DNA from 4 places in the Streptomyces sp. NPDC041135 genome. Region 1 is predicted to be linked to each of the others. Evidence: riboswitches for the same ligand, from Rfam matches in the RefSeq annotation. Region 1 holds a riboswitch; each other region holds the start of a gene.
What was found. A riboswitch is a leader RNA that binds a small molecule or an ion and turns the genes downstream of it on or off. The one in region 1 is predicted to bind cyclic di-AMP.
Positions count from the first base shown of each region.

Region 1 (6,997 bases):
GAGCGCGGTGACGGCGACGACCAGCGTGGCGAGCAGGCAGAAGGCCATCGTGGTCGCGTACTTGGTGAGCAGCAGGCGGGTGCGGCCGGCCGGGGCGACCAGGAGGTAGCGCAGGGTGCCCGCGCCCGCCTCGCCCGCGATGGCGTCACCCGCGACGACACCGACCGCCATCGGCAGGAAGAACGGCAGGGTCGCCGCCAGCGCCGTGAACACCAGGAACAGGCCGTTGTTGGTGATCTGCGCGATGAACGCCGGGCCCTCGCCATTGCCGCGGCCCGCCGACGTGCCGCCGCGGGTCTCGATCCGCACCGCGATCCCGACCAGCACCGGGACCGCCGCCAGTACCCCGAGCAGCGCCAGGGTGCGCCAGCGCCGGAAGGTGGTGACCAGCTCGTTGCGCAGCAGCCCGAACGTCCACAGCGGACCGGGCCGCCGCACCGCCACCGCCGCCTCAGCCCGCGACATCGAAGCCCTCCCCCGTCAGCGCCACGAACGCGTCCTCCAGCGATGGCCGCTCCAGGGTGAACCCGCGCACGCGGACACCCGCCCCGACCAGGGCCGCGCTGACCTCGGCGAGATCCCGCCCGGGCGGCTCGCCGGTGACCCGCTCGTCGCTCACGACGACGTCCCCGACGCCCTGCTCCTTCAGCACCCGGGCCGCCTCACCGGTGTCCGGTGTGATCACCACCAGCCGGCCCCGCGCCCCGGCCACCAGGTCGGCCACCGCTCCCTGGACGATCAGCCGGCCCTGCGCCATCACCGCCGCGTGGGTGCACACCTGCTCGATCTCGTCCAGCAGGTGGGAGGAGAGGAACACGGTCGTGCCGTCGGAGGCCAGCTCCCGGATCAGGGTGCGGATCTCGCGCATGCCCTGGGGGTCGAGTCCGTTGGTGGGTTCGTCCAGCACGAGCAGCCGCCGCGGCTGGAGCAGCGCCGCGGCGAGTCCGAGGCGCTGTTTCATGCCTAGCGAGTAGGCACGTGCCTTGCGGCCCGCCGTCGCGGTCAGGCCGACCCGGTCCAGTGCCGCCGCGACGCGTGTGCGACGGGTGCGCGGGTCGGCGGTGGGGTCGGCGGCGTCGTAGCGCAGGAGGTTGTCCCGGCCGGACAGGAAGCCGTACAGCGCGGGGCCCTCGATGAGCGCGCCGACCTGCGGCAGGACGGCGCGCGCGGCACGCGGGACCGGGTGGCCCAGGACGCGTGCCGTGCCCGAGGTCGGCTCGATCAGGCCCATCAGCATGCGGATGGTCGTCGTCTTGCCGGAGCCGTTCGGACCGAGGAAGCCGAAGACGCTGCCGGCCGGGACGGTCAGGTCCAGGGCGTCCACGGCGAGCTGGCCGCCGCGGTAGCGCTTGGTGAGTCCGCGGGTCTCGATGACCGCGGCCACCGGATGCCCTGTGACACCGGCGGCCTTGTCCGCCGTGGCGCTCGCTGCTGGGTGTCGCAGGGCCTCGGCGTCACCACCGTCCGCGCTCTGCCCCGACACCCGCTCCGCGGCGGACGGTTCGCCCATCGGCTCCCTCGTTTCGTCGTGCCCGGACCCCCCGGGGTGCCCCGGCCCCAGTTCCCGGCCCTCGGTCCCGGCCCCGGCCCCGGTCCGGGGTTCGAGGTTCGGGGTTCGGGGTTCGAGGTTCGGGGTTCGGGGTTCGGGGCCCGGGTCCCTCAGGGGGTCACTTCGCCGTGTTCGCCGCCTTGACCAGGGTGGCCTTGTCGACCGCGCCGACGTACACCTTGCCGTCGTCGGTGATCAGGGCGTTGACCAGGCGGGTGGAGAACACCGTGCCCTTGCCGAACGTGCCGGTGACCTTGTCGCCGAGCGAGCCGAGGAAGCCGTCCACAGCGCTGCCGCCGGAGCCGGAGCCGGAGGGCAGGCCGCCCTCCGCGCCGGTGTCGAAGGTGGCTACGGAGCTCCAGCCCTGGCCGATGACGTCGGCGCCGTCGGCGCCATCGGCGGAGTGGCCGCCGGAACCGGGGACGGACAGCCCGGGCAGTCCGGGCAGCCCGAGGGATTTCTCGGCACCGTCGCCGGCCTTGTGCCCACCGGTCTTGTGGTCGCCGGACCTGTCGTCGCCCTCGGTGACCTTGGCACCCTTGGGCGGGGTGAAGGAGAAGGTCGAGGCGGCCGGTGCGGCGAAGCTCACCTGGGTGAAACCGGCGTCGATGACGGCGGCGCCGCCGCTCGACGGGGTCAGCGTGAACTTCAGCGGCAGGCCCGTCTTCGCGTCGACGGCGATGCTGATCGCGCCGACGGTGGAGCCGGACTGCCGGGGCTTGACGAGCAGCCGGTAGGCGTCCCGGCCGGCCACCTGCGCGGTGCCGTCCACGGTCACCGACGTGGTGCTGTCGACCGACTTCAGCAGCTGGTCGGCGAAGTCCTTGGGCGTCGCAGGCGGCTCGGACCGCTGTTCCTTGCCGGCCTGGTGGGCGGTGGAGTGGTAGACCTCGTTGGACTTGCTGTCGTAGCCCCAGACGTTCTCGCCGTTGTGTATGAGGCTGTACTCGGCGCCGCTCTCCAGCAGCGACACCTTCTGCCGGTCGGGGCCGTCGCCGGCCACGCGCAGGGTATGTGTGCCGGAGGCCAGCTCGGTGAGCCGGGAGGAGGGATCGGCGGAGGAGCCGTCGCCGCCCTGGCCCAGTCCGGAGGCGAGGCCGTTCTCGAGGCCGCCGAGGTCGGGCAGGCCGAGATCGGTGCTGATCTTCACGGTGCCGGACAACTGCTGCACGTCCGACCTGGCCATCTTGTCGATGAGCTGCTGGGCGGTGATCTTCGGCAGGTCGGGGTCGCCGGAACTGGCGAGCGCCGGGACCAGCCCGATCGTGGCCGCCGCCACCCCCACCACCGCGACCGGGACGGCGTAGCGCGCGGCCTTGCGCCGGCCGGGACGCAGGTCCTCGTCGCCCGCCGCGCCCGTGGTGTCGTCGGATTCGTACGGTGCCATGTGTGCCTTACCTCCGTCGTCGGCGGCGGCTGCCCTCACCCTGGTTCACCCTGAGCCGCCATTCTCACCCGAATCGGTGAGGAGTGGTGATTTCCGTGGTTTCCATCTGACCAAATCGGCCGTGAGGAAGCGTCAGCCCTCGGAGCCAACTCCGTGTACGCCTGGGGTATGACACGCAGGGCCCCTTGTCTCTCCTACCCGTAGGGGACCGGAACCCGCATGGAGCCGGATCGGACCCGCACGGAGCCGGATCGGACCCGCACGGACGGGACCGGACCCGACCGGACGGGATGCGCGGGGGCGGGGCGGGATGCGCGGGGGCAGTGGTGACCGGCCGGGGCCGCCCCGGTGGCTCGCCGCTCAGCCGGCGCGGTGCACCACGGCGTCGCACAGCTCCAGCAGGGCCGCCTTCGCGTCGCACTCCCGCAGCGGGGCCAGCGCCGAGCGGGCCTCCTCCGCGTACCGCACGGTGTCCCTGCGGGCCTGCTCCAGGGCGGGGTGCGCCCGCAGGGCGGTCAGGGCCTCGGCGTGCCGGGCGTCGTCGGTGAGATCGGAGTCCAGCAGCTCGCACAGGGCGACGTCCTCGGGCAGCCCGAGCCGCGCCGCGCGCTCCCGCAACCGCAGCACGGGCAGGGTGGGGATGCCCTCGCGCAGGTCGGTGCCGGGGGTCTTGCCGGACTCGTGGGAGTCGGAGGCGATGTCCAGCACGTCGTCCGCGAGCTGGAAGGCGACGCCGAGCCGCTCGCCGTACTGCGTCAGAACGTCGACGACCGTCTCGTCGGCGCCGGACATCATCGCGCCGAACCGGCACGACACCGCCACCAGCGAGCCCGTCTTGCCGCCGAGAACGTCCAGGTAGTGCTCGACCGGGTCCCGGCCGTCCGTGGGGCCGGCGGTCTCCAGGATCTGCCCGGTCACCAGCCGCTCGAACGCGAGGGCCTGGACCCGTACCGCCTCGGGACCGAGGTCCGCCAGGATCTGGGAGGCGCGGGCGAAGAGGAAGTCCCCGGTGAGGACGGCGACGGAGTTGCCCCAGCGCGTGTTCGCACTGTCCACCCCGCGCCGGACGGACGCCTCGTCCATGACGTCGTCGTGGTACAGGGTCGCGAGATGCGTCAGCTCGACGACGACGGCCGACGGCACGACACCGGGCGCGTACGGGTCACCGAACTGCGCCGCGAGCATCACGAGCAGCGGTCGGAACCGCTTCCCGCCGGCCCGCACCAGGTGCTGCGCCGCCTCCGTGATGAAGGGGACCTCGCTCTTGGTGGCCTCGAGCAAGCCCTCCTCGACAGCCGTCAATCCGGCCTGGACATCGGCTTCCAGAGCCTGGTCCCGCACGCTCAGCCCGAACGGCCCGACGACGGTCACGAGGGGTCTCCTGTCTGCTGGTGTCAGCTGGCGATTACACGGTTTGTCGATAGGTCGTTGCCATCACTCAAGTCAGCGTATCCGGTCAGGTTTCGATCACCGATAGCGCCCACCCGTCCAGCCCGGGCGGTATCGGATCACGGCCGGTATGTTTCTGATCAGCTGATACGAACGGACATTGATCGACTTAACAGGAACACACCCCTCTTGTCGCGAAACGACCGACAAGCCGTGTCCCGGAGAGTCATGATCCCCGCCGACGGAGAGCGGTGATCCCCGACCGCCGGGGAGGGCCGCGCCGGGAGGGCCGGGCCTGGAGAGTGGTGCGACCCGTAGTCCCGGCTTCCCCTCGCGGTCGACATGCACGCGCGCGTGCGCCCTCGCACGGACCCGTGCGCGTGCACGACGCTCACCGTCGCCACGGACGGCCGACGTCTCGTACCGCTTCGGCCGACGTCTCGTACCGCTTCCGAGGCAGGCCCACCGCTGCGCCCACCCCGACTGGCCGACGGTGGCACCTGGGGCGGATCTCCACGCAGCCGTACAGCCACACCTAGAGCACGGCCACCCTCCGCCATCGCCCGCTCACGGTGGCCAACCCGGCCGCACCACCCGACGCTGCCGCGAACACGACGGCCGGGACTCGCCCCCCATGACATGTGACACGGACCACTTCGCCGTCGCGCACGGGGTAACGCGCGAGAAGGGCGGCGATGCAGCATTCCAACCGAACCCGAACCCGAACCCGAACCCGAACCCGACGCGAACTCGAATTCCGACCCCGAGAAGGCGGATTTCACGAATCCCCCATGTCTAGTGATGTCTGATTTAGCGTAATTTGCCAAATAGTGAGTTGGGTCACGCGCCCCCTGAAGCGCCCCCTGGCCCACCTGAGCCACTTCTTGCCTTTTCTGTGCGCCAGTTGAGCCTTGGCGACCGCAAAGGATCAAGTACCTCATACGCCTTCGATCAAGGTCAATTAGGACGTTGGGTGAAACCGGTACTTGTTCCCGACATGTGCTCTCGCATACGTTCCCGACCTGCCGGGCGGAACGCCTAATCCTGCCGCCGCCCGTCGTACCCCATTGACGAACCATTTCGTACGGCAGGAGCGGGGGACCCAGGTAAGCCGCCGGGCCGGACGGCACATGCCGCACCGGACCCGGCTAGGGGTGAAGTCGCGCCGCCACACGGTGGCGTGGCCGGGCACCTCCCCGCCCGAACCCGACAGCTCACCTCGCAGGCGACGGAGAGGAATGCCGCATGTCTGTTGTCGCTCAGCCCCGTCGTACCCGCGCCCAGCGCCTGGCCCGCACCCTGGCCGTCGCCGGCGTCGGCGCCGCTGTTCTCGCACTTCCGCTCGCCGGCGCGGCCACCGCCTCCGCCGCCACCACGACGTCGGCCACGACGCCCTCGACCACCCTCGCCGGGTACCCGAACAACCTGGACGGCTGGATCCGGGAGTCCCTCGCCATCATGGCCGAAAAGGGCATCCCGGGCACCTACAACGGTATCTACCGCAACGTCATGCGCGAGTCCTCGGGCAACCCCCGCGCCATCAACCTGTGGGACTCCAACGCGGTGAAGGGCACCCCGTCCAAGGGCCTGCTCCAGGTCATCGACCCGACCTTCGCGACCTACCACGTGGCCGGCACGGCGTACGACCCGTACGACCCGGTCGCGAACATCACCGCCGCCTGCAACTACGCGGCCGCGCGGTACGGCTCGATCGACAACGTCTTCGGCGCGTACTGACAGCCACTGTTCCCGGCCGGCAGCCAGCAGCAGCCACAGCCTGGTCAGCCCATGGGCCGGTAGGCCGTCAAGCAGGTCAGCCAGTCGTCCGGTCAGCCGATCAGTCGGTCAGCCGGTCAGCCGGTCAGCCGGTCGGGAAGAGTCTTTCGAGGACGACGGCGATGCCGTCGTCCTCGTTCGACGAGGTGACCTCGTCGGCCACCGCCCGCAGTTCGGGGTGGGCGTTGGCCATCGCCACCCCGTGTGCCGCCCAGTCGAACATCGGGATGTCGTTGGGCATGTCACCGAAGGCCAGGGCCTGGTCGGCGCTGAGCCCCAGGTACTCGGCCGCCAGCGCCAGGCCGGTCGCCTTGGTGACGCCGGACGGCTGGAGTTCCACCGTTCCCGGCCCCGACATGGTGACCGTCGCCAGCGAGCCAACCGCCGAGCGTGCGCATGCCGCCAACGCGTCGTCGGAGAGGGTGTGATGGCGCAGCAGCACCTTGCTGATCGGCGCGCACCACAGGTCGTCGCGCCGGTCGACGCGTACCGCCGGCAGGGTGGGGTGGGGCATCAGGTACCCGGGTTCGATCAGCGTGAGGCCGTCCACGCCGTCCTGGTCCACGGCCGCGTAGACCTGTCCCACCTCGGCTTCGATCTTGCCGAGGGCGGTCTCCGCCAGCTCCCGTTCCAGCGTCACCGACCACAGCAGCCGGTCCGCGCCGGCGTCGTACACCTGCGCGCCCTGGCCGCACACCGCGAGCCCCGTGCAGCCCAGGTCGTCCAGGAGCGGCCGTACCCGGGGCGCCGGGCGACCGGTGACCACGAGATGCCGGGCGCCGGCCCTGGCGACCCGCGCGAGCGCGGCACGCGACCGGTCGGAGACAGTGTCGTCGCCGCGCAGCAGCGTTCCGTCCAGGTCGGTGGCGATCAGGGCGTACGCGGGGCGCGCGGGT
Region 1 is NZ_JBVIYZ010000013.1:5,972-12,968, forward strand. It holds gene ACZ6CZ_RS26220 (ABC transporter permease) at 1-465, opposite strand, end outside; gene ACZ6CZ_RS26225 (ABC transporter ATP-binding protein) at 452-1,510, opposite strand; gene ACZ6CZ_RS26230 (LolA family protein) at 1,668-2,936, opposite strand; gene ACZ6CZ_RS26235 (polyprenyl synthetase family protein) at 3,297-4,307, opposite strand; cyclic di-AMP (ydaO/yuaA leader) riboswitch at 5,391-5,566, shown strand; gene ACZ6CZ_RS26240 (transglycosylase SLT domain-containing protein) at 5,571-6,062, shown strand; gene ACZ6CZ_RS26245 (HAD family hydrolase) at 6,187-6,997, opposite strand, start outside.

Region 2 (6,997 bases), on a different contig from region 1:
CTCACCGCGTGCGGTCGCCGGGACCGCCGAGACGATCACGTCGTGCTTGGTGCGCCTGGCGTCCGCGTCGTCCGGGTACGGCTCGGCGTTCGCCGTGCGGGCCAGCAGACCGGTCGAGGACAGCAGCACCCGGCACGGGTCGTCGGCGACCTGGAGCGGCACGGTCGCCACGGCGCCCGCCGACTGCAGCAGGACCGTACGCCGCTCGGTGCCGAACTTCTTCGCCACCGCGGCCAGTTCCGCGGAGACCAGCTTGCGCAGCTCCGCGTCGGAGTCCAGGATCCGGGTCAGCTCCTCGATCTCCGTGTTGAGCCGCTCCTTCTCCGCCTCCAGCTCGATGCGGTCGTACTTGGTCAGGCGCCGCAGCGGGGTGTCCAGGATGTACTGGGTCTGGATGTCGCTCAGCCCGAAGCGCGCCATCAGGCGCTCCTTGGCCTGCGCCGAGTTGTCGCTGGACCGGATCAGCCGGATGACCTCGTCGATGTCGACGAGCGCCGTCAGCAGGCCCTCCACCAGGTGCAGCCGGTCGCGGCGCTTGCCGCGGCGGAACTCGCTGCGGCGGCGCACGACCTCGAAGCGGTGGTCGAGGTAGACCTCCAGCAGCTCCTTGAGGCCCAGGGTGAGCGGCTGGCCGTCCACCAGGGCCACGTTGTTGATGCCGAAGGACTCCTCCATCGGCGTCAGCTTGTAGAGCTGCTCCAGGACCGCCTCCGGCACGAAGCCGTTCTTGATCTCGATGACCAGGCGCAGCCCGTGCTCGCGGTCGGTGAGGTCCTTGACGTCGGCGATGCCCTGGATCTTCTTCGACCCGACCAGGTCCTTGATCTTGGCGATCACCTTCTCCGGACCCACCGTGAAGGGCAGTTCCGTGATCACCAGGCCCTTACGGCGGGCCGTCACCGAGTCCACCGAGACCGTGGCGCGGATCTTGAAGCTGCCGCGGCCCGTGGCGTAGGCGTCCCGGATGCCGTCCAGGCCGACGATCCGTCCGCCGGTGGGCAGGTCGGGGCCCGGGACGTGCTTCATCAGCGCGTCCAGGTCCGCGTTCGGGTTGCGGATCAGGTGCCGGGCGGCCGCGACGACCTCGCCCAGGTTGTGCGGCGGCATGTTCGTGGCCATGCCGACCGCGATGCCGGACGCGCCGTTGACCAGCAGGTTCGGGAAGGCGGCGGGCAGGGCCACCGGCTCCTGCTCCTGGCCGTCGTAGTTCGGCGCGAAGTCGACCGTGTCCTCGTCGATCGACTCGGTCATCAGACCGGTCGCGGCGGCCATCCGGCACTCGGTGTACCGCATGGCGGCGGGCGGGTCGTCGTTGCCCAGCGAGCCGAAGTTGCCGTGGCCGTCGACCAGCGGGACGCGCATCGAGAAGGGCTGTGCCATGCGCACCAGGGCGTCGTAGATCGACGCGTCGCCGTGCGGGTGCAGCTTGCCCATCACCTCGCCGACGACGCGGGCGCACTTGACGTACGCCCGCTCGGGGCGCAGGCCCATCTCGTTCATCTGGTAGACGATCCGGCGATGGACCGGCTTCAGGCCGTCACGGGCGTCCGGCAGGGCGCGCGAGTAGATGACCGAGTACGCGTACTCGAGGTAGGAGCCGCGCATCTCGTCCACGACGTCGATGTCGAGGATCCTCTCCTCGAACGAGTCGTCGGGCGGCGGGGTCTTCGTGCTGCGGCGGGCCATCGCTGCCGGCTCCTTGCTCAAGCGTGAACGGGATCTGACGCGCACCATTGTGGACCGCGGCACTGACAGGCCGGGCCACGACCCGGTGTCCGCGGCCCGCACCGGCGCCCGCGGGCCCCCGGGGGCCGCCCGGCGGCACGCGTGACGCAGGCTACGCGATCCGCTGTGGGCGTACGTCCCGCGGGAACTTCGCCGACGGTCCGCCCGCTTGCATACAGTGGCGGGAACGGCAGGAAAACCGCGGTTTCGACGACCGCCTCCGCGAGCGAAGGGACGTACATGCCCATGGGCGACACGACCACGGCCGAGGCAGGCTCCGGGGGCCTGACAGCGACCGAGCACCGCCTGGCCAATGGTCTTCGCGTGGTGCTCTCCGAGGACCACCTGACCCCCGTGGCGGCAGTCTGCCTCTGGTACGACGTGGGCTCCCGCCACGAAGTCAAGGGGCGTACCGGCCTGGCTCACCTCTTCGAGCACCTGATGTTCCAGGGCTCCGGCCAGGTGACGGGCAACGGCCACTTCGAGCTGGTGCAGGGCGCCGGCGGCTCGCTCAACGGCACCACCAGCTTCGAGCGGACCAACTACTTCGAGACCATGCCCGCCCACCAGCTGGAACTCGCCCTCTGGCTGGAGGCCGACCGCATGGGCTCGCTGCTCGCGGCCCTGGACGACGAGTCCATGGAGAACCAGCGCGACGTCGTCAAGAACGAGCGCCGCCAGCGCTACGACAACGTGCCCTACGGCACCGCCTTCGAGCGGCTGACCGCGCTCGCCTACCCGGAGGGCCACCCCTACCACCACACGCCGATCGGCTCGATGGCGGACCTGGACGCGGCCACCCTGGAGGACGCGCGCGCCTTCTTCCGCACGTACTACGCGCCGAACAACGCGGTGCTCTCGGTGGTCGGCGACATCGACCCCGAGCAGACGCTCGCCTGGATCGAGAAGTACTTCGGCTCGATCGCCTCGCACGACGGCAAGCCCGCCCCGCGTGACGGCTCGCTGCCGGACGTCATCGGCGAGCAGCTGCGCGAGGTCCTCGTCGAGGAGGTGCCGGCCCGCGCCCTGATGGCCGCCTACCGCCTCCCGCACGACGGCACGCGCGCGTGCGACGCGGCCGACGTGGCGCTCACCGTCCTCGGCGGCGGCGAGTCCTCCCGCCTGTACAACCGGCTGGTGCGCCGCGACCGTACGGCCGTCGCGGCCGGGTTCGGCCTGCTGCGGCTGGCGGGCGCGCCCTCGATGGGCTGGCTGGACGTGAAGACCTCCGGGGACGTGGAGGTGCCGGTCATCGAGGCCGCCATCGACGAGGAGCTGGCCCGCTTCGCGGCGGAGGGCCCCACGCCCGAGGAGATGGAGCGCGCGCAGGCCCAGTTGGAGCGCGAGTGGCTGGACCGGCTCGGCACGGTCGCCGGCCGCGCCGACGAACTGTGCCGGTTCGCGGTGCTGTTCGGCGACCCGCAGCTCGCCCTCACCGCCGTCGGGCGCGTGCTGGAGGTGACCCCGGAGGAGGTCCGGCAGGTCGCCGAGGCCAGGCTGCGCCCCGACAACCGCGCGGTCCTCGTCTACGAGCCGAAGACCCCGGAGGCCGTCCAGGACGCCGACGTCCCCGAGGACCCGGAGTCGCAGGCCACCGTGGAGGCCGGCGCCGGCCGGCGCGACAGCGACCACCGCGAGGATGAGGAGACGGCGAAGTGAGCGAGCTTGCCACCATGGAGTTCCACCCGCGGCCGGAGCCCGGCGAGGCCCGGCCCTGGGCCTTTCCGGCCCCTGAGCGCGGGGCGCTGGACAACGGCCTGACGGTGCTGCGATGCCACCGCCCCGGCCAGCAGGTCGTCGCCGTCGAGGTGCTGCTGGACGCGCCCCTGGACGCCGAGCCGACCGGTCTGGACGGCGTCGCCACCATCATGGCGCGGGCCTTCTCGGAGGGCACCGACAAGCACTCCGCCGAGGACTTCGCCGCCGAGCTGGAGCGGGCCGGCGCCACGCTCGACGCGCACGCCGACCACCCCGGTGTCCGGGTCAGCCTGGAGGTCCCGGCCTCCCGCCTGGCCAAGGGCCTCGGGCTGCTCGCCGACGCCCTGCGCGCGCCCGCGTTCGCCGACAGCGAGGTGGAGCGGCTGGTGCGCAACCGCCTCGACGAGATCCCGCACGAGATGGCCAACCCCGCCCGCCGGGCCGCCAAGGAGCTGTCCAAGGAGCTGTTCCCGGCCGCCTCGCGCATGTCCCGCCCGCGCCAGGGCACCGAGGACACGGTCGCCAAGATCGACGCGGCGGCCGTCCGCGCCTTCTACGACCGGCACGTGCGCCCCGCCACGGCCACCGCGGTCGTCGTCGGCGACCTCACCGGCACCGACCTGGACGCGCTGCTCGCCGACACCCTGGGCGCCTGGCGCGGCTCCCCGGCCGAGCCCCGGCCCGTGCCGGCGGTGACCGCCGACGACACCGGCCGCGTGGTCATCGTCGACCGGCCAGGCGCCGTGCAGACGCAGCTGCTCATCGGCCGCGTCGGCGCCGACCGGCACGACCGGGTGTGGCCCGCCCAGGTGCTCGGCACGTACTGCCTCGGCGGCACGCTCACCTCCCGCCTGGACCGCGTGCTGCGCGAGGAGAAGGGCTACACCTACGGCGTCCGCGCCTTCGGGCAGGTGCTGCTCTCCGCCCCGGACGGCTCCGGCGCCTCGATGCTCGCCATCAGCGGCTCGGTGGACACCCCGAACACCGGGCCCGCGCTGCACGACCTGTGGACGGTGCTGCGCACGCTGGCCGCCGACGGTCTCACCGACGCCGAGCGCGACGTCGCCGTGCAGAACCTCGTCGGGGTGGCGCCCCTGAAGTACGAGACGGCCGCCGCGGTCGCCGCGACCCTGGCCGACCAGGTCGAGCAGCATCTGCCCGACGACTTCCAGGCCACGCTGTACCGGCAACTGGCCGCCACGGGCACCGTGGAGGCCACCGCGGCGGTCGTCAACGCCTTCCCCGTGGACCGGCTGGTGACCGTGCTGGTCGGTGACGCCGCCCAGATCAAGGAGCCCGTCGAGGCCCTCGGCATCGGCGACGTCACGGTGGTGGCCGCCGAGTAGCACCGGCAGCGCGCGGGGCCCCGGTGACCTGTGGGTCGCCGGGGCCCCGCTGCTGTCAGATGTCCGGATTGCGGGGGAGGTTGCCTGTCTGCCCTGTGGGATGCGCTACAAAAGCCGGATTCTGTTTGGGATTTGAGAGGCGCTCCCTTTAGTTTCTTCCGGGCTGTCCGTCAGGCAGTGCGCCGCGCCCGCGGCACCGGACAGTCATCGCCGAGTCCCCGTACGGCGCGAGCCAGGGGAGCCGGGGACCCACGCAGTCCCTGGGGTGAATCGGACGCCCGCGCGCGCAGCGAGGGGGTCCGTAGGAGACCTTCCTGCTCCGAACCCGTCAGCTAACCCGGTAGGCGAGAGGGAAGGAAAGGACCAGCCACTTCATGGCGTTCATGTGCGCCTCCGGCAAGCACCGCAGGCCCGGCCGGGTCAAGCGCACCTCCGCGCAGGCAGCGGGCATCGCCGCCCTCACCACCGGCGTCCTCGGCGGCACTCTGGCCGCGGGTCCCGCGCTCGCCGCGGAGAACAGCGTCGAGCAGACCGGTCTGACCCCCGTCATCACCCTCAGCGACTCCGTCGCCGAGCAGATCGACGCGCAGGCCGCCGCCCAGCGCGAGGCCGCCGAGCGGCAGGCGGCCGAGGAGGCCGCGGCCAAGGAGGCCGCCGAGCGGGTCAAGCAGGAGCGCGCGGCCCGGGTCCGTGCCGCCCGCGCGGCCGAGCGCGAGCGCCTCAACGCCTTCGCCGCCCCGATCGCGCACTCCTACGTCTCCACCGGCTACCAGACCGGCGGCTCGCTGTGGTCCTCCGGTTCCCACACCGGCATCGACTTCCACGCCGCGAGCGGCACGGCCGTGCACGCGGTCGGCGTCGGCACGGTCGTCTCCACCGGCTGGGGCGGGGCGTACGGCAACGAGGTCGTGATCAGGATGGCCGACGGCATGTACACCCAGTACGGCCACCTGTCCGTCATCGGCGTCTCGGTCGGCCAGCGGGTCACCCCCGGCCAGCAGATCGGCCTGTCCGGCGCGACCGGCAACACCACCGGCCCGCACCTGCACTTCGAGGCCCGGACGACCCCCGAGTACGGCTCCGACGTCGACCCGGTGGCCTACCTCCGCAAGCACGGCGTGCACGTCTGACGCACCGGGTCACCGACCCGGCCGCACGATCTCGAGGCCCCGGCCGCCAGGCCGGGGCTTTCGCCGTTCCCGGTGCCGGCTGTCCAAAAAATATCCCTGGATTCCGACCCGCCATCGGAAATTCCGGCCTGCTGCAATAGAGTCGCTGAACACACGTCAATCGGCGGCGTACCGCGGCGTTCGGCGGCGTTTCACGGGGATTAAGACGGAGGTCGGTCATGCGTATTCCGGCGCATTCGGTATGCACGGCGATCCGGGACGACATCGTCGCCGGCGTCCACGAGCGCGGCAGCCGCCTCACCGAGGAAGTCCTGGCCCGCCGCTACGGCGTCTCGCGCGTCCCCGTCCGCGAGGCACTGCGCACCCTGGAGGCCGAGGGGTTCGTGGTGACCCGGCGGCACGCGGGCGCGTGCGTGGCCGAACCGACCGAGCAGGAGGCCGCCGACCTGCTGGAGATGCGGATGCTGCTGGAGCCGCTCGGTGCCTCCCGTGCCGCCCAGCGGCGCACCGAGGCCCATCTGAAGGTGCTGCGCGGCCTGGTCAGGCTGGGTCAGGAGCGGGCCCGGCGGGGTACCAGCGAGGACCTGCGATCCCTGGGCGGCTGGTTCCACGAGACGCTCGCCCAGGCCTCCGGCAGCCACGCCCTGACCTCGGTGCTCACCCAGCTGCGGCACAAGATCGCCTGGATGTACACGGTGCAGGCGCCCGCCAGCCCGGCCGAGTCCTGGGCGGAGCACGGCGCCATCGTGGACGCGGTGGCCCGCGGCGACGCGGAGCGCGCGCGGGCGATCACCGCGCTGCACGCCGAGCGGGCCACGGCCGCGCACCGGCTGCGCTTCTCCGCCGGAGCGCACGCCCGGGACCGTGTGAGGACTTCGCAACCTCCCGTAAACATGTCGGGCCCGCGCCTTTAACACGGGCACCGTATACAAAGAGGAGTAATTCGCGGAGGTGTATTTCCGCTGCCCGAATTCCGGCGTGCTCACATCGTCACCGGCATATCTTCCCCGGAAAACGCCGACAGCCGCGCCGCCCCCGGAAAGGGGTGGCGCGGCTGTCGGTGTTCTCGCGGCGGTACGCGGCCGCTCAGACGGTCTC
Region 2 is NZ_JBVIYZ010000003.1:125,643-132,639, forward strand. It holds gene ACZ6CZ_RS08865 (DNA gyrase/topoisomerase IV subunit A) at 1-1,686, opposite strand, end outside; gene ACZ6CZ_RS08870 (M16 family metallopeptidase) at 1,966-3,384, shown strand; gene ACZ6CZ_RS08875 (M16 family metallopeptidase) at 3,381-4,769, shown strand; cyclic di-AMP (ydaO/yuaA leader) riboswitch at 4,968-5,131, shown strand; gene ACZ6CZ_RS08880 (M23 family metallopeptidase) at 5,144-5,899, shown strand; gene ACZ6CZ_RS08885 (GntR family transcriptional regulator) at 6,118-6,813, shown strand; gene ACZ6CZ_RS08890 (HPr family phosphocarrier protein) at 6,986-6,997, opposite strand, start outside.
Region 2: it holds a riboswitch for cyclic di-AMP, as region 1 does, so the genes downstream of both, ACZ6CZ_RS08880 (M23 family metallopeptidase) here and ACZ6CZ_RS26240 (transglycosylase SLT domain-containing protein) in region 1, are expected to answer to the same signal.

Region 3 (6,997 bases), on a different contig from region 1:
CTCGCCGGCCACGGCCCAGGAGGCCCACAGGGTGTGCTGGGTGTTGCGCAGGCCGCGGCCGCAGAAGTGGCGGGCCGGGGTGGCGGTCAGGGTCAGGCCGCCGATCCGGGTGGACTCGTGCCAGTCCAGCTCGCGCAGCCGGTCGGCGGACACGCCCCAGTGTTCGAGGTGGGCGCCGACGCCGAGCGGGACGGCGAACACGGTGTCCGTGCGGGCCAGCGCCTTGATCGTGGGCAGGTCCAGGTGGTCGTAGTGGTCGTGCGAGATGACCACGACATCGACCGGGCCGAGCGCGGCCAGGGGCAGCGGCACCGGGTGCAGCCGCTTGGGGCCGGCGAACGGGAAGGGGGAGCAGCGCTCGCCCCAGACGGGGTCGAACAGCACCCGGTGCCCGTCGATCTCGGCCAGTACGCTGGAGTGCCCCATCCAGGTCAGCCGCAGTCCCGTGGCGGGCGGTGCGGCCAGGTCGGCGACGGTGGTGGCGTGCAGCGGGACGGTGCCGCGGGGGGTGCGGCGAGGCCGCTGGTCCTTGTCGAAGAAGACCTTCGCGAAGTCGAGGGTGGAGCCGGTGGGCCGGGTGCGGGCGGTGCCCCCGGGGTTCTGGAACACGCCGTCCGCGAAATGCGGTGACCTGCGGATCCTGGCCATGCGCTCACCACCCGGGTCCGCACCGAAGGCCGCGGGCCGCAGCACGCGGACCCCGTGGCTCAGGGTTCGCAATCCGGTCACGGTACCTCCAGGAGAATCGCCGAGGTCCTCCATTATGGTCGGCCCCTCCGACAGCGCGGTCCCCGGCGGCACCACGGCCCGCCTCGGCCACACGGTGGAGCCGGGGCGGGCACGGTCCGCGCCGGTGATCCGGCGGACCGTGCCCGCTCCGGCGCCCCGGGCCGGCGGTGTCAGGCGACGGGGGCGATGCGCATCTTGATGTCGTCCGGCGACAGGGTGCCCTTGGCCGTCACATGGTCCCCGGAGGACTCGCCGCGCAGCCTGCGGCCGATCCACGGCACCAGGTACTCGCGGGCCCACTGGACGTTGTCGCGGCGGATCTCCAGCGTGCCGCGGGGCGGCAGCACCGGCCACGGCTGCTCCGGGTCGGCCGGCACCGGCAGGCCGAGGGCCAGCCCGGCCCGCAGCGCCACCCGGGTGTGCCCCTCGGGCGAGAGGTGCAGCCGGTCGTGGTCCCAGGCGCGCCGGTCCTGGATCGCCCGCAGGGACCACAGGTCGAGGACGGGGCAGCCGTACCGGTCGGCGACGGCCCGGACGTGCCCGTTGTAGGTGGCGATCTTGCCGCGCAGGTGCTTGAGCAGGGGCACGCCCCGGGTGTCGAACCCGGTGGTCACCATGACCGTGCCGACGGCGGAGGTCAGCCGGGCCACGGCGGCCTCGAAGCGCTCGGCCACCTCGTCCGGGTCGGTGCCGGGGCGGATGATGTCGTTGCCGCCGGCGCAGAAGGACACCAGGTCCGGCGCGAGTTCGAGGGCCCGGGGCACCTGGTCGGCCACGATCTGGTCGAGCAGTTTCCCGCGCACGGCGAGGTTGGTGTACTCGAAGTCTCCCTCGGGCCGCCGGTCGGCGAGGAGGACCGCGAAGCGGTCGGCCCAGCCGACGAACGCCCCGTCGGGGCCGGGGTCGCCGACGCCCTCGGTGAAGCTGTCCCCCACCGCCACGTACGACCCGATCACTGATCTGCTGTCACTCTTCGAATCGTCTGCCACGTCGGTCCATGATTCACCTTCGGGTGTGACCTACGCGACCGTAAGCGGGGGTTGACGATCGGTGAGATAAGCCACTCTCAAATGTTCGGTCAAGTACGGAATACGCAGGTCGCGAGGCGTGTCGGGGATGCGGACGGGCCGGAGGCCGGACCCGGGGATCGGGTCCGGCCTCCGGCGGGTGCCTGGCGGGGTGCCTGACGAGGCGTCAGCCGACGGCGAGGCCGTGTCCGCGGAGGTAGGCAACGGGGTCCACGTCCGAGCCGTAGTCGGGCGTGGTGCGGATCTCGAAGTGCAGGTGCGGGCCGGTCACGTTGCCGGTCGCGCCCGAGAGGCCGACCTGCTGGCCCGCGGTCACGCTCTGGCCGGCCGAGACGGAGAGCTGGGACAGGTGGCCGTACTGGGCGTAGTGGCCGTCGGCGAGCTTGATGACGACCTGGTTGCCGTAGGCGCCGCCCCAGCCCGCGGAGACGACCGTGCCCGCGCCGACGGCCTTGAGGGAGGTGCCGGTCGGGACGACGAAGTCCACGCCGGTGTGGTAGCCGCTGGACCACATGCCGCCGGCCACGTGGTAGCCGGTGCCGACGGTGGCGCCGGTCACCGGCAGGACGAAGCCGGTGGAGGTGCCCGCGGACACCGGTTCGGTGTCCGCCTGCCGCGGGGCCGCGGCCTCGGCCCGCGGGGTGGCGGAGTGCGCCGGGGCGGGCGGGGCGGGCTTCGGGGCGGCGGACTCGGTGTGCGCCGGTGTGGCCCTGCCGCCCAGCGTCAGCTTCAGGCCGGGGTGGATCAGCGAGGGATCGGCGCCCACGGCCTCGCGGTTGTCGGCGTAGAGGCGGTGCCAGCCACCGGCGACGTGCTGCTGCTCGGCGATCCTGGAGAGGTAGTCACCGGTGCGGACGGTGTAGGTGCGCGCCGTCCCCGCGTCCGACCGGGCCGCGGAGGCCGACGTGGCGGCCACCGGCGCGGACCGCACCGCGCTGCCGGCGGCGGACTCCTTGACCGTGGCGGCGTGCGCCCCGGTGGCCCCGAGGAGCGGCAGGGCCAGTGCGGCGCCACCGGTTCCGGCGACGGCGATGGAGCGGGTGAGACGCGGGGCCTTGGGGCGGCGGTGCTTACCCTTGGCGGGCATGACGCATTCCTCTCCGGCGCCTGCGAGGTGAGCTGTCGGGTTCGGACTGGAGCTGCCCGGCCGCGCAGCACGCGGCTTCACCCCTAGCCGTCCCGGGCACCGGAACAGGCAGTCGTACCTGGTGGGTCCCCCGCTCCTGCCGTGCACGGGTGAGTGTGTGCGGGGCTCCGGGCGGCGGCAGGATTCGGCGTTCCGTCCGGATTGGTGGCGAACGTAAGCGAGCGGGACGCGGGGGAACAAGCAGAAGTTCTCCGCCGTCCGCCTTTCCCATGATCCACAGGGGGAATTCCCGGTCACTTTCCGTGGACAGACGCCGCCCGGAATGGCGAACAGCCCAAGGAAGCACGCCGATTACGTGGACATGACGTGCGACGGACGGTCACGGATATGACGCTCCTCACGCGCCGCCGTACAGATAGTGCCATTCCGGAGTGAGTTGCAGCGAAGCCAGCGAATAGCAATAGAACGGACAGAAGGATCGGATACCGCACGGTCGGACCGATGTCGTAAGGTCGACGGCGTGCCCGCCGACGAGCCGCGCCGCCGGGACCGACCGGGAGGAGCCCCCGTGACGCAGCAGGTCCCGTCGACCGAGCCGCAGCTGGCCGGAGTGCGCAACTTCCGCGACGTGGGCGGCCTGCCCACCACCGACGGCCACCGGGTGCGGTACGGGGTGCTGTTCCGCAGCGGGCATCTGGCGCACGCGACCGCCTCGGACGCCGAGTACCTCGCCTCGCTGGGCCTGCACACGGTCTTCGACTTCCGCAACGCCGCCGACCACAAGCTGGAGGGCCCCGACGTGGAGCTGCCCGGCGTGCGGAACGTGAACCTGCCGCTGAGCGACCCGGCGGACGGCGCCGAGTTCTGGAAGATGGTCCGGGACGGCGACATCGAGCAGCTGCGCGGCATCCTGGCGGACGGCAAGGGGGCGGCCCGGATGACCGCCTCCTACCGCAGGATCATCACGGAGCGCACCGCCGAGCACTCCCGGGTGCTGCACGCGCTGGCCGAGGACAGCGTGCCCGCGCTGATGCACTGCGCCGCGGGCAAGGACCGCGCCGGGCTGTCGATAGCCGTGACCCTGCTCGCGCTGGGCGTGGAGCGCGAGGCGATCGTCGCCGACTACCTGGCGTCCAACGCCAGGCACCGCCGCTACAAGGTGCACCGCAGCGGCGACGCGGCCACCGCGTACACGCCCGAGGTGATGGAGCTGCTCAGCCCCCTGTTCGACGCCCGCGCCGAGTATCTGACGGCGGCCTTCGAGACCGTCGAGGAGACCTGGGGCGGGGTCGAGGCGTATCTGGCGCAGGGTCTGGGCCTGACCCCGAACACCCGCGAGCGGCTGCGCGAGCGGCTGCTGGACTGAAGCGGCGGGCTACTTGGCGCCCAGCGTGAACAGCAGGTAGAGGAAGGCCGCCAGGAGGTGGCCCGCGGCGATGTAGATGATCAGCCGGACCCACAGGGCCCGGGGGAACTTGTCCTCGACGTTGCTCATGACGGCTCTCCGGTCAGGGGCCCGAGGCACAGCGTGGCCGTGGGGCTCTGCAGCAGGGTGTGGACGAACAGCAGCTCGACGCCGTCGTGGTCCTCGGCGGCGATGCGGTGCGGGGTGAGCGAGTCGAAGTGCGCGCTGTCACCGGGCGCCAGCAGATGCGCGGCGTCCCCGAGACGCAGCCGCAGCCGGCCGCGCAGGACGTACAGCCACTCCTCGCCGGGGTGCACGCGCACGATGTCGCCCTGGGAGCCGTGCGGCACCCGGACCCGCAGCGCCTGCATCCCGCGGCCCGGCGCGCCGGCCTGGAAGTAGGTCCAGCCGCCCGCCGGGGTCGGTTCCATGGCCGCGCCGCGGACGATCGCGTCCCGGTCGGGCACCGACTCGCCGAGCAGCTCCGAGACGGTCGTACCGTAGATACGGGCGAGCGCGAGCAGCATCGGCAGCGACGGCTGCCGCAGGCCGGTCTCCAGCCGGGAGAGGTGCGCGGGCGACAGCCCGGCCGCGCGGGCCGCGGCCTCCAGGGTGAGGCCGGTACGGCGGCGCAGCGCGCGCAGCTGCGGCGCGACGGCGGGCAGGTGGCCGCCGGGGCCCGCCGCCGGAGGGGCTTCTTCGGGGCTCATGCCTCCATTCAGCCCCCGTTTTGCCTCTGCGGCAAATCTCTTGCCTCAGAGGCAAAACCGGTATTGCCTCCGAGGCCCGGACGGGGAGCGGGCCGGTGAGCCGGTGTCAGCGGTTGGCGACCGCCTGCTTGACCAGTGTCTTGCCGAAGTCCCACATGAGACCACCGCCGCTGTGCGCGTCGTCCATCACGTCGGTGAAGGCGTCGACGAACCGGTCCACGTCGGCCTCGTCGATGATCAGCGGCGGGATGAGCTTGATCACTTCCAGGTGGTCGCCGGAGACCTGGGTGAGGATGCGGTGGCGCTGGAGCAGCGGGACGACCACCATCTGCGCGAACAGGCCCTTGCGGGCGGCCTGGAGCACGGCCCAGCGGCTGCGCAGCTTCAGCGAGCCGGGCCTGCCGAACTCTATGCCGATCATCAGGCCCCGCCCGCGCACGTCGGCGAGCAGCTCGTAGGTGCCGACCAGGGCGGCGAGGCGGGACTTCAGCCGCTCCCCCATGGCCCGGGCGTTGGCGACGATCTGCTCGTTCTCCATGACCGCGAGCACGGCGAGGCCGGCCGCCATCGCCTGGGCGTTGGACCCGAAGCTCGCCGAGTGCACCAGGACGCGGTCCATGGACGAGTAGACCTTCTTGAAGATCCAGTCCTTGCCGAGGGTGGCGCCGACGGGGACGTACCCGCCGGACAGCGCCTTCGCCACGCAGACCAGGTCGGGTTCGACGCCGTCCTCGTGCTGGTAGGCGTAGAAGTCGCCGGTGCGGCCGAGACCGGTCTGCACCTCGTCGGCGATGAGCAGCGCCTTGTGCCGGTGCAGCAGCTCCTGCGCGGCGCGCAGATAGCCGGGGGGCGCCTCGTGCACCCCCTTCCCCTGGATCGGCTCCACGATCAGGGCGGCGACGTCCCCCTTCCGCAGCTCCCGGGCCAGGGCGTCGAGGTCGCCGAGCGGTACGGCGGTGTCGGGCAGCAGCGGGGCGAAGCCGTCACGGAAGCCGCCCTCGCCGTTGACCGAGAGGGAGCCGGTGGTCAGGCCGTGGAAGGCGTGGTCGCAGTACAGCACGCGCGGCCTGCCGGTGGCGTACCGGGCGAACTTCAGGGCGGTCTCGACGGCTTCCGTCCCGCTGTTGCCGAAGAACACCCGGTCCAGATGGGGGCTGTGGGTGAGGAGGCGCTCGGCGAGCAGGCCCGGCAGCGGCTGGCAGTCGAAGCGGGTGAGGTCGGCGAGGGAGGCGTCGAGGACGTCGTGCAGCGCCTTGCGGACGACCGGGTGGTGGCGGCCCAGTCCCATCACGCCGAACCCGGCGAGCATGTCCAGGTAGTCCGCGCCGTCCGCGTCCCAGAAGTGGGCGCCCTCGGCCCGCTCGTAGACCTTGTCGAAGCCGATGGTGTGCAGCATGCGCGGGAGCTGGTGGTTGAGGTGCCTGGCGTGCAGCTCGTAGCGTTCGGCGCCGCGCTCGGCGAGCAGGGCGCCGAGGTCGAACTCGGTGGTCATTCACTCTCCTTGGCTGTGCCGCCGGTGTCCCGGCGGCCGGGCGCGCGCCGGCCCGCCCGGCGATGCCGCCCCGCCTCCGGCCGGGCCGGGGCCCGGACGGAGGCGGGCGGCGGCGCTCACGACGTCAGTCCCGATTGCCGGAGACGGTCTCGCGCATGGCCCGCAGGGACTCCTTGAGCGAGCCCATGGTGGCGAGGACCGCGGTCGGCTCGTAGCCGCAGTGCGCCATGCAGTTGGCGCAGCGCGGGTCCTTGCCGCGGCCGTACTTGTCCCAGTCGGTGTCCTCCACCAGCTCGCGGTAGGTGGGCACGTACCCGTCGCTCATCAGGTAGCAGGGGCGCTGCCAGCCGAACAGCGAGTAGTTCGGGATCGCCCAGGCGGTGCAGGGGAAATCGACCTTGCCCTCGAGGAAGTCCAGGAAGAGCGGGGAGTGGTTGAGCCGCCAGCGGGAGCGGTTGCCGCCGGAGAAGGCCTTGCGGAACAGCTCGCGGGTCTGCTCCACGCCCAGGAAGTGCTCCTGGTCGGGTGCCTTCTCGTAGGCGTAGG
Region 3 is NZ_JBVIYZ010000009.1:182,759-189,755, forward strand. It holds gene ACZ6CZ_RS22260 (MBL fold metallo-hydrolase) at 1-729, opposite strand, end outside; gene ACZ6CZ_RS22265 (SGNH/GDSL hydrolase family protein) at 900-1,685, opposite strand; gene ACZ6CZ_RS22270 (M23 family metallopeptidase) at 1,924-2,844, opposite strand; cyclic di-AMP (ydaO/yuaA leader) riboswitch at 2,849-3,006, opposite strand; gene ACZ6CZ_RS22275 (tyrosine-protein phosphatase) at 3,413-4,210, shown strand; gene ACZ6CZ_RS22280 (DUF6126 family protein) at 4,220-4,339, opposite strand; gene ACZ6CZ_RS22285 (helix-turn-helix domain-containing protein) at 4,336-4,959, opposite strand; gene ACZ6CZ_RS22290 (aspartate aminotransferase family protein) at 5,066-6,451, opposite strand; gene hpnH (adenosyl-hopene transferase HpnH) at 6,576-6,997, opposite strand, start outside.
Region 3: it holds a riboswitch for cyclic di-AMP, as region 1 does, so the genes downstream of both, ACZ6CZ_RS22270 (M23 family metallopeptidase) here and ACZ6CZ_RS26240 (transglycosylase SLT domain-containing protein) in region 1, are expected to answer to the same signal.

Region 4 (6,997 bases), on a different contig from region 1:
ACGGCGAGGGGCGCCACGAAGTTGACGGAGTTCGCGGCGGGGGCCCGCCCGATCGCCCCGTACATCGGCCGGGGCAGCACCGGCTGGGGTGTCGGGATCGAGGCGTTGGCGTCGCCCATCTGCGCGTACGCGATCTGGCCGCCCTTGAGCACGAGGTGCGGCTTGACCCCGAAGAACGCGGGCTCCCACAGCACCAGGTCGGCGAGCTTGCCGGTCTCGACGGAGCCGATCTCCCGGTGCAGGCCCTGGGCGAGGGCCGGGTTGATCGTGTACTTGGCGACGTAGCGCCGTACCCGCAGGTTGTCCGCGCGCCCGTCGCCCGGGAGCGGCCCGCGCCGCCCCTTCATCACGTGGGCGGTCTGCCAGGTCCGCATGATGACCTCGCCGACCCGGCCCATGGCCTGGGAGTCGGAGGAGATGATGGAGATGGCGCCCAGGTCGTGCAGGACGTCCTCCGCGCCGATCGTGGACGGCCTGATCCGGGACTCGGCGAACGCCAGGTCCTCCGGTACGGCCGCGTTGAGGTGGTGGCACACCATCAGCATGTCGAGGTGTTCCTCGGCGGTGTTGACGGTGAACGGCCGGGTCGGGTTCGTCGAGCTGGGCAGCACGTGCGGCTCGGAGACGACGGTCATGATGTCCGGGGCGTGGCCGCCGCCGGCGCCCTCCGTGTGGTAGGCGTGGATGCCGCGGCCGCCGATCGCGGCGAGCGTGTCGTCCACGAACCCGGCCTCGTTGAGGGTGTCGGTGTGGATGGCGACCTGGATGCCGGTGCGGTCGGCGACCGTCAGCGCGGCGTCGATGACGGCCGGGGTGGAGCCCCAGTCCTCGTGCAGCTTCAGGCCCAGCGCGCCGCCGCGGATCTGGGAGAGCATGGCTTCGTGCGAGACGGTGTTGCCCTTGCCGAGGAAGCCGATGTTCAGCGGGTAGGCCTCCATCGCCTCCAGCATCCGGGCCAGGTGCCAGGGGCCCGGGGTGACCGTGGTCGCCTTGGAGCCCTCGGCCGGGCCGGTGCCGCCACCGACCAGGGTGGTGATGCCGGAGGCCAGGGCCTCGTCGGCGATCTGCGGGCAGATGAAGTGGACGTGCGCGTCGATCGCGCCGGCCGTGAGGATGCGCCCGTTGCCCGCGATGACCTCGGTCTCCGGGCCGAGGACCAGGTCGGGGTGGACGCCGTCCATGGTGTCGGGGTTGCCGGCCTTGCCGATCCCGGTGATGCGGCCGTCGCGGATGCCGACGTCGGCCTTGACGACGCCCCAGTGGTCGACGACGACGGCCCCGGTGATCACCGTGTCGGGGGTGCCCTCCGCGCGCGTGGCACGCGACTGGCCCATCGACTCCCGGATGACCTTGCCGCCGCCGAAGACCGCCTCCTCCCCGGCGCGTCCGGGCCCGCCGCAGCGGTCCTCCTCGACCTCGATCAGCAGGTCGGTGTCGGCGAGCCGGATGCGGTCGCCGGTGGTGGGGCCGAACAGGTCGGCGTAGGCGGCGCGGGAGATCTCAGGCATCGAGGGCACCTCCGGTCTCGCCGCGCAGCCCGGGCACGACGCGGGCGCCGGTGAGCGGGACGAGTTCGACGTCGACGGGGATGCCCGGCTCGAAGCGCACGGCGGTGCCGGCGGGGACGTTCAGCCGCTTGCCGCGCGCGGCGGAGCGGTCGAACTCCAGGCCGGGGTTGGCCTCGGCGAAGTGGTAGTGGGAGCCGACCTGGACGGGGCGGTCGGCGGCGTTCAGCACGGTCAGCCGGGTGGTCGCGCGGCCCTCGTTGTACACGACCGGGCCGTCGGCGAAGAGGATCTCTCCGGGGATCACGGCGCGCCCCCTCAGACGATCGGGTCGTGGACGGTGACGAGCTTGGTGCCGTCCGGGAAGGTGGCCTCCACCTGCACGTCGTGGATCATCTCCGGCACGCCCTGCATGACGTCGTCCCGGGTGAGGAGCTTGCGGCCCGAGGACATCAGCTCGGCGACGCCGCGGCCGTCGCGGGCGCCCTCGAGGATGTGCGCCGTGATGAGGGCGACCGCTTCCGGGTGGTTGAGCCTGAGCCCGCGGGCCCGGCGCTTCTCGGCCACGTCGGCCGCCACATGGATCAGCAGCCTCTCTTGCTCGTGCGGGGTCAGTTGCACGTCCCACCTCACAGTCCTTGCTCCGGACCGTGCGGGGTCCGGCTGCCGCAGCCACCACGACGGGATAGATGTAACACACAGACAGATTGGGCGATCCCGCTCCATCCGTAAGAGAAAAACCCCTGGTGGCGTGGATCGGCACGCTAGTTCGTCGGAGTTTCGCCGACGTTAACCAGCCCTTGATCCCTTCATGACCACGACATGGCCCCACCCATACCGACCCGGACCGCCGGGCACCGCCCCCAGGGACACCGCCCCCAGGGGCAGCGCCCGGCTCCGGGACACCCCCTCCGACGGCACCGGCCGATCCGCGCGGCTGACGGTCCGGCAGCGGCGCGGCTGTCGACCCGACACTCCGGGCGCGGCCGAAACGCCCCAAACGACGTACCCCCGTACGGAGTAGCGGCAGAACGTTCTTCCAGCCTCCGACGACCGTGCGGGGGTGGTCACCGACCTGGGACGGGAGGTGCGTTCTCCCAGGTCCGGGGCTATGAGCGGCAGTTGACGGTCACTCGGACGTACTAACGTTCACCCGAACGGGTGAGTGGTGAGTAACACCACAAATCCCCGATTCCGTTGGGATTTTCTGACTGGAGTGAGTGAAGATCCCTGACTGACGACAAGACCCCGCCACAACGGCGGGGCGATCCGGGCGGACGCCGAGTCCTGCCGCCGCCCGGGTGCCCGGTCGACAGAAGTGGATCGGCAGGAGTGGAGGACCCAGGCAAGACGGGTCGCCGGAACGGACGTTCGAATCTTTCGACGCCCGGTTCGAGCAGCCCTTGGGGTGAAGCCGCGGCAACGCGGCCGGGCAACTTCGCCAGCCCGAATCCGACAGGTCATCCTTCACAGGCGGCTGACGAAGGGTTGCGCATGACTGCGCTCAATCGTGTCCCGTCGCTGATGGTCCGGGCCGGCACCGCCTCGGCCCTCACCATCGCCGCCGTCGGCGGCTCCATCGTGGTTCCCGGCCTCTCCACCGATGCCTCGGCCGCGACCACCGCGACGAAGGCACTTCAGATCGCGGCCTCCAAGAAGGGTTCCCCCTACCGGTACGGGGCCACCGGACCACGCAGGTTCGACTGCTCCGGGCTGACGCTGTACTCGTTCAAGAAGGCCGGCAAGAAGCTGCCTCGAACGGCCGCCCAGCAGTACAACAAGACGCACCACGTCTCGGCCAAGCACCGCAAGGCCGGGGACCTGGTGTTCTTCCACTCGGGCTCCAGCGTCTACCACGTCGGCATCTACGCCGGTAAGGGCAAGATCTGGCACGCCCCCAGGACCGGGGACGTGGTGAGGCTGCAGAAGATCTGGACCAGGAGCGTCTGGTACGGCCGGGTCAGCTGACCCGTAGCGCGGCGAGGGCGATCCCCTCGTGCGGTCCCCTCGGGCACCGAGGGGACCGTCGGCGCGCTCCACGCCCCCTGGGGCCGGGCCCGCTCCGCCCGCGCCCCACAAGGGCCCTCAGGGCGCCCTCCGGCCGCCGGGCAGACCCTGGGCCCGCTGCTCGCCCGCCGCGGTCACCGGGTGGGCCGGGACGGTCCAGGGCAGCTCGATGAGGACCGTCTTGCCCCCCTCGCGGGTGCGGCGGACCCGCAGCCGCCCGCCCCGCTCCGAGGTGAGCCAGCGGATGATCACCATGCCGCGTCCGTTGTCCTGCTGGACGGCGGCCGGGAGTCTCCTGGGAAGACGCGGATGACTGTCCGTGACGCCGATGCACAGCCGTTCGTCCCGCACCAGGGCGAGGTCGACCGTGAAGGTCGGCGACTGCCCGAAGGTGTGCTGCACGGCGTTGGTGGCGAGTTCCGAGACGATCAGGCGCACCGTGTCGGCCGCCTCCGTGTCCGCCGGCAGTCCCCACTCCGCCAGGGTTCCCACCGCGTACGAGCGGGCCGCGGACACCGAGGCGGGATCGCTCGGCAGAGTGACGGATGCTTCCAGAAGGTCTGCCATGGCGAGGTCGCCCCTTTCCCACGGGACCGCGGTCCGACACGGAGCGGTTGGTTCGAGTACGGTCCCGGACTGGTGCTTCGTCGCCAGACTGTCATCACCCGGCCGGTCACGGGAGCGATCCACCAAGTTATGCATATATCTGTCGCTCAAAGCGGTGAACGCTGCGACGGCAGACCGTATTCGGGCGGCGCATATGGAGTATTGGCGAGTGAGGAGCGGCTCATGCAGAACGGTCCCGCGGTGCGCCGCCGGAAACTGGGCGCCGAACTGCGCGCCCTGCGCACCGGTGCGGGTCTCACGAGCGGGGAGGCGGCCCGGCTCGTGGGCTGGCACCAGTCGAAGGTGAGCCGCGTCGAGACGGGCGCCAGTGGTGTGAAACCGGCCGATGTGCGGTTACTCCTGGACGCCTACGGAGTGCGGGACGCCCAGTTGCGCGAGTTGCTGCTGATGCTGGCGGGCTCGGAGGAGCGCGGGGGACGGCACCACTGGTGGCACGCCTACCGCGGGGTACTGCCGCCCACCTACCGGGACTTCATCAGTCTGGAGTCGCAGGCCAGCCGGATGCGCACCCTGGAGACCACGGTGGTGCCGGGCCTGCTGCAGACGCCCGAGTACGCCCGGGCGGTGACCCGGGCCGCGGTCGAGGGACTGGACGAGGAACGCCTGGACGCGCTGGTGGAAGTGCGGCTGGCCAGGCAGGACGTCCTGCGGTCCGATCCGCCGCTGGAGCTGAGCGCGGTGCTGGACGAGGCGGTGCTGCGGCGCGAGGTGGGCGGCGCCGAGGTGATGGCCCGCCAGCTGGAGCGGCTGACGGAGGCGGCCCGGCTGCCCCAGGTGCGGCTGCAGATCCTGCCGTTCGCGGCCGGCGCCCATGTCGGCCTCACCGGGCCTTTCGTTATCTTCTCATTTCCGAGCACTTCTGATCTGGATGTCGTCGTTCTCGACCAGTTGACGAGTAGCCTCTACCTCGAACGGAAAGAAGACCTCCGGGCTTACTCGGAGGCCTTCACGACCCTTCAGGGCAAAGCCCTTTCGACCGAGGATTCACTGGATTACCTCGCCGCGATAGGTGACGGCGCGTAAGGAGGCACCATGACAGCACTGCCTCGGAACGTCCTTTCCAGTACCGATCTGCCATCGGTGCGCTGGCTGCGCAGCAGCTACAGCACCGGGGCGAACAACTGCGTCGAGACGGCCCGGCCGCACCGCGGCAGCGGGACCGGACTGCTCGCCGTGCGCGACTCCAAGGACCCGGCCGGACCCGCGCTGCTCTTCTCCCCCGAGAGCTGGACGGGCTTCCTCGCCGCGCTCCGCTGACCCGGCCGGCCCACACCCCCGGCCCACACCCCTCGCCTGCGATCAGCGCCCACGCGTGCGACGTACGGCCGTGTCACGCCGACTCATGGCCGTGTCTCGCCGATCACCCGTACCGCGTGTTCGATCTCGGCCCCGGAGAGGTCCGCGCGGGCGGTCAGCCGCAGCCGTGAGATGCCGTCGGGCACGGAAGGAGGACGGAAGCAGCCCACGGCCAGGCCCGCCGTACGGCAGTCGGCCGCCCACCGCACCGCCGCCTCCGGGGACGGCGCGCGCACGGAGACCACCGCGGCGTCCGGAGCCACCGCCTCCAGGCCCGCGGCGGTCAGCCGCGCGTGCAGTTCGGTGGCGACCGCGCGGGCCCGCGCCGCGCGTTCCGGCTCGCGGCGCAGCAGCCGCAGCGCCGCCAGGGCCGCTCCCGCCGCCGCGGGGGCGAGCCCGGTGTCGAAGATGAAGGTCCGGGCGGCGTTGACCAGGTGGTCGATCACCCGGCGCGGGCCCAGCACCGCACCGCCCTGGCTGCCCAGCGACTTGGACAGCGTGACCGTGACGACCACGTCGTCGGCGCCCGCCAGCCCGGCGGCGTACGGCGCGCCCCGGCCGCCGTCGCCCAGGACGCCGAGTCCGTGGGCGTCGTCCACGACGAGTCCCGCGCCGTGCCGCCGGCCCACCGCGGCGTGCGCGACCAGCGGAGCCGCGTCGCCGTCGACCGAGAACACCGTGTCGGAGACGACGAGCGCGGGTCCCTCGTGCGTGCTCAGCGCCTTGTCGACGGCGTCGGGGTCCGCGTGGGCGACCACCTGGGTGGTGCCCCGGGCAAGCCGGCAGCCGTCGATGAGGGAGGCGTGGTTGCCCGCGTCGGAGACGATGAGCGAGCCGTGCGGGCCCAGCGCGGTGACCGCGGCGAGGTTCGCGGCGTACCCGGAGGAGAACACCAGGGCCGCTTCGAAGCCGCAGAAGCCGGCCAGCTCGCGTTCCAGTTCGGTGTGCAGTTCGGTGGTGCCGGTGACCAGCCGGGAGCCGGTCGAGCCGCCGCCCCAGGTCCGGGCTGCCGCGGCGGCGCCCTCGGTGACCTCGGGGTGGTGGGCGAGGCCCAGGTAGTCGTTGCTCGCCAGGTCCAGCAGCGCCGAGACGGCCGGGCGGGGGCGCAGCGTCCGCAGGAGTCCGGCCCGGCGGCGCAGCTCCGCCTGCTCGTCGATCCAGCCGAACGCCATGGCTCCTCCGGGACTTTTGTAGGCAGTGGACAGACACTAGCGGGACGACCAGCCGCCCAGGGTGTGGCAATACCCACACGACGAACCGCGTCCGTTGTGCGAACTCTCCTTGGCCCGGGGCGGTCCCGTAGGACAGGATCGGACCTCATGGACCTGCTGAACACGCTGGTGGACAAGGGGCTTCGGCGCGAGCTGCCGACCCGCGAGGAAGCTCTCGCCGTACTCGCCACCTCAGACGACGACGTGCTCGACGTGGTGGCCGCGGCCGGCAAGGTGCGCCGGCACTGGTTCGGCCGTCGCGTGAAACTGAATTACCTGGTGAACCTCAAGTCCGGCTTGTGCCCGGAGGACTGCTCCTACTGCTCCCAGCGGCTGGGCTCCACGGCCGGC
Region 4 is NZ_JBVIYZ010000005.1:380,648-387,644, forward strand. It holds gene ACZ6CZ_RS15285 (urease subunit alpha) at 1-1,508, opposite strand, end outside; gene ACZ6CZ_RS15290 (urease subunit beta) at 1,501-1,812, opposite strand; gene ACZ6CZ_RS15295 (urease subunit gamma) at 1,824-2,126, opposite strand; cyclic di-AMP (ydaO/yuaA leader) riboswitch at 2,798-2,996, shown strand; gene ACZ6CZ_RS15300 (C40 family peptidase) at 3,000-3,473, shown strand; gene ACZ6CZ_RS15305 (ATP-binding protein) at 3,591-4,079, opposite strand; gene ACZ6CZ_RS15310 (helix-turn-helix domain-containing protein) at 4,302-5,162, shown strand; gene ACZ6CZ_RS15315 (DUF397 domain-containing protein) at 5,172-5,396, shown strand; gene ACZ6CZ_RS15320 (8-amino-7-oxononanoate synthase) at 5,480-6,607, opposite strand; gene bioB (biotin synthase BioB) at 6,755-6,997, shown strand, end outside.
Region 4: it holds a riboswitch for cyclic di-AMP, as region 1 does, so the genes downstream of both, ACZ6CZ_RS15300 (C40 family peptidase) here and ACZ6CZ_RS26240 (transglycosylase SLT domain-containing protein) in region 1, are expected to answer to the same signal.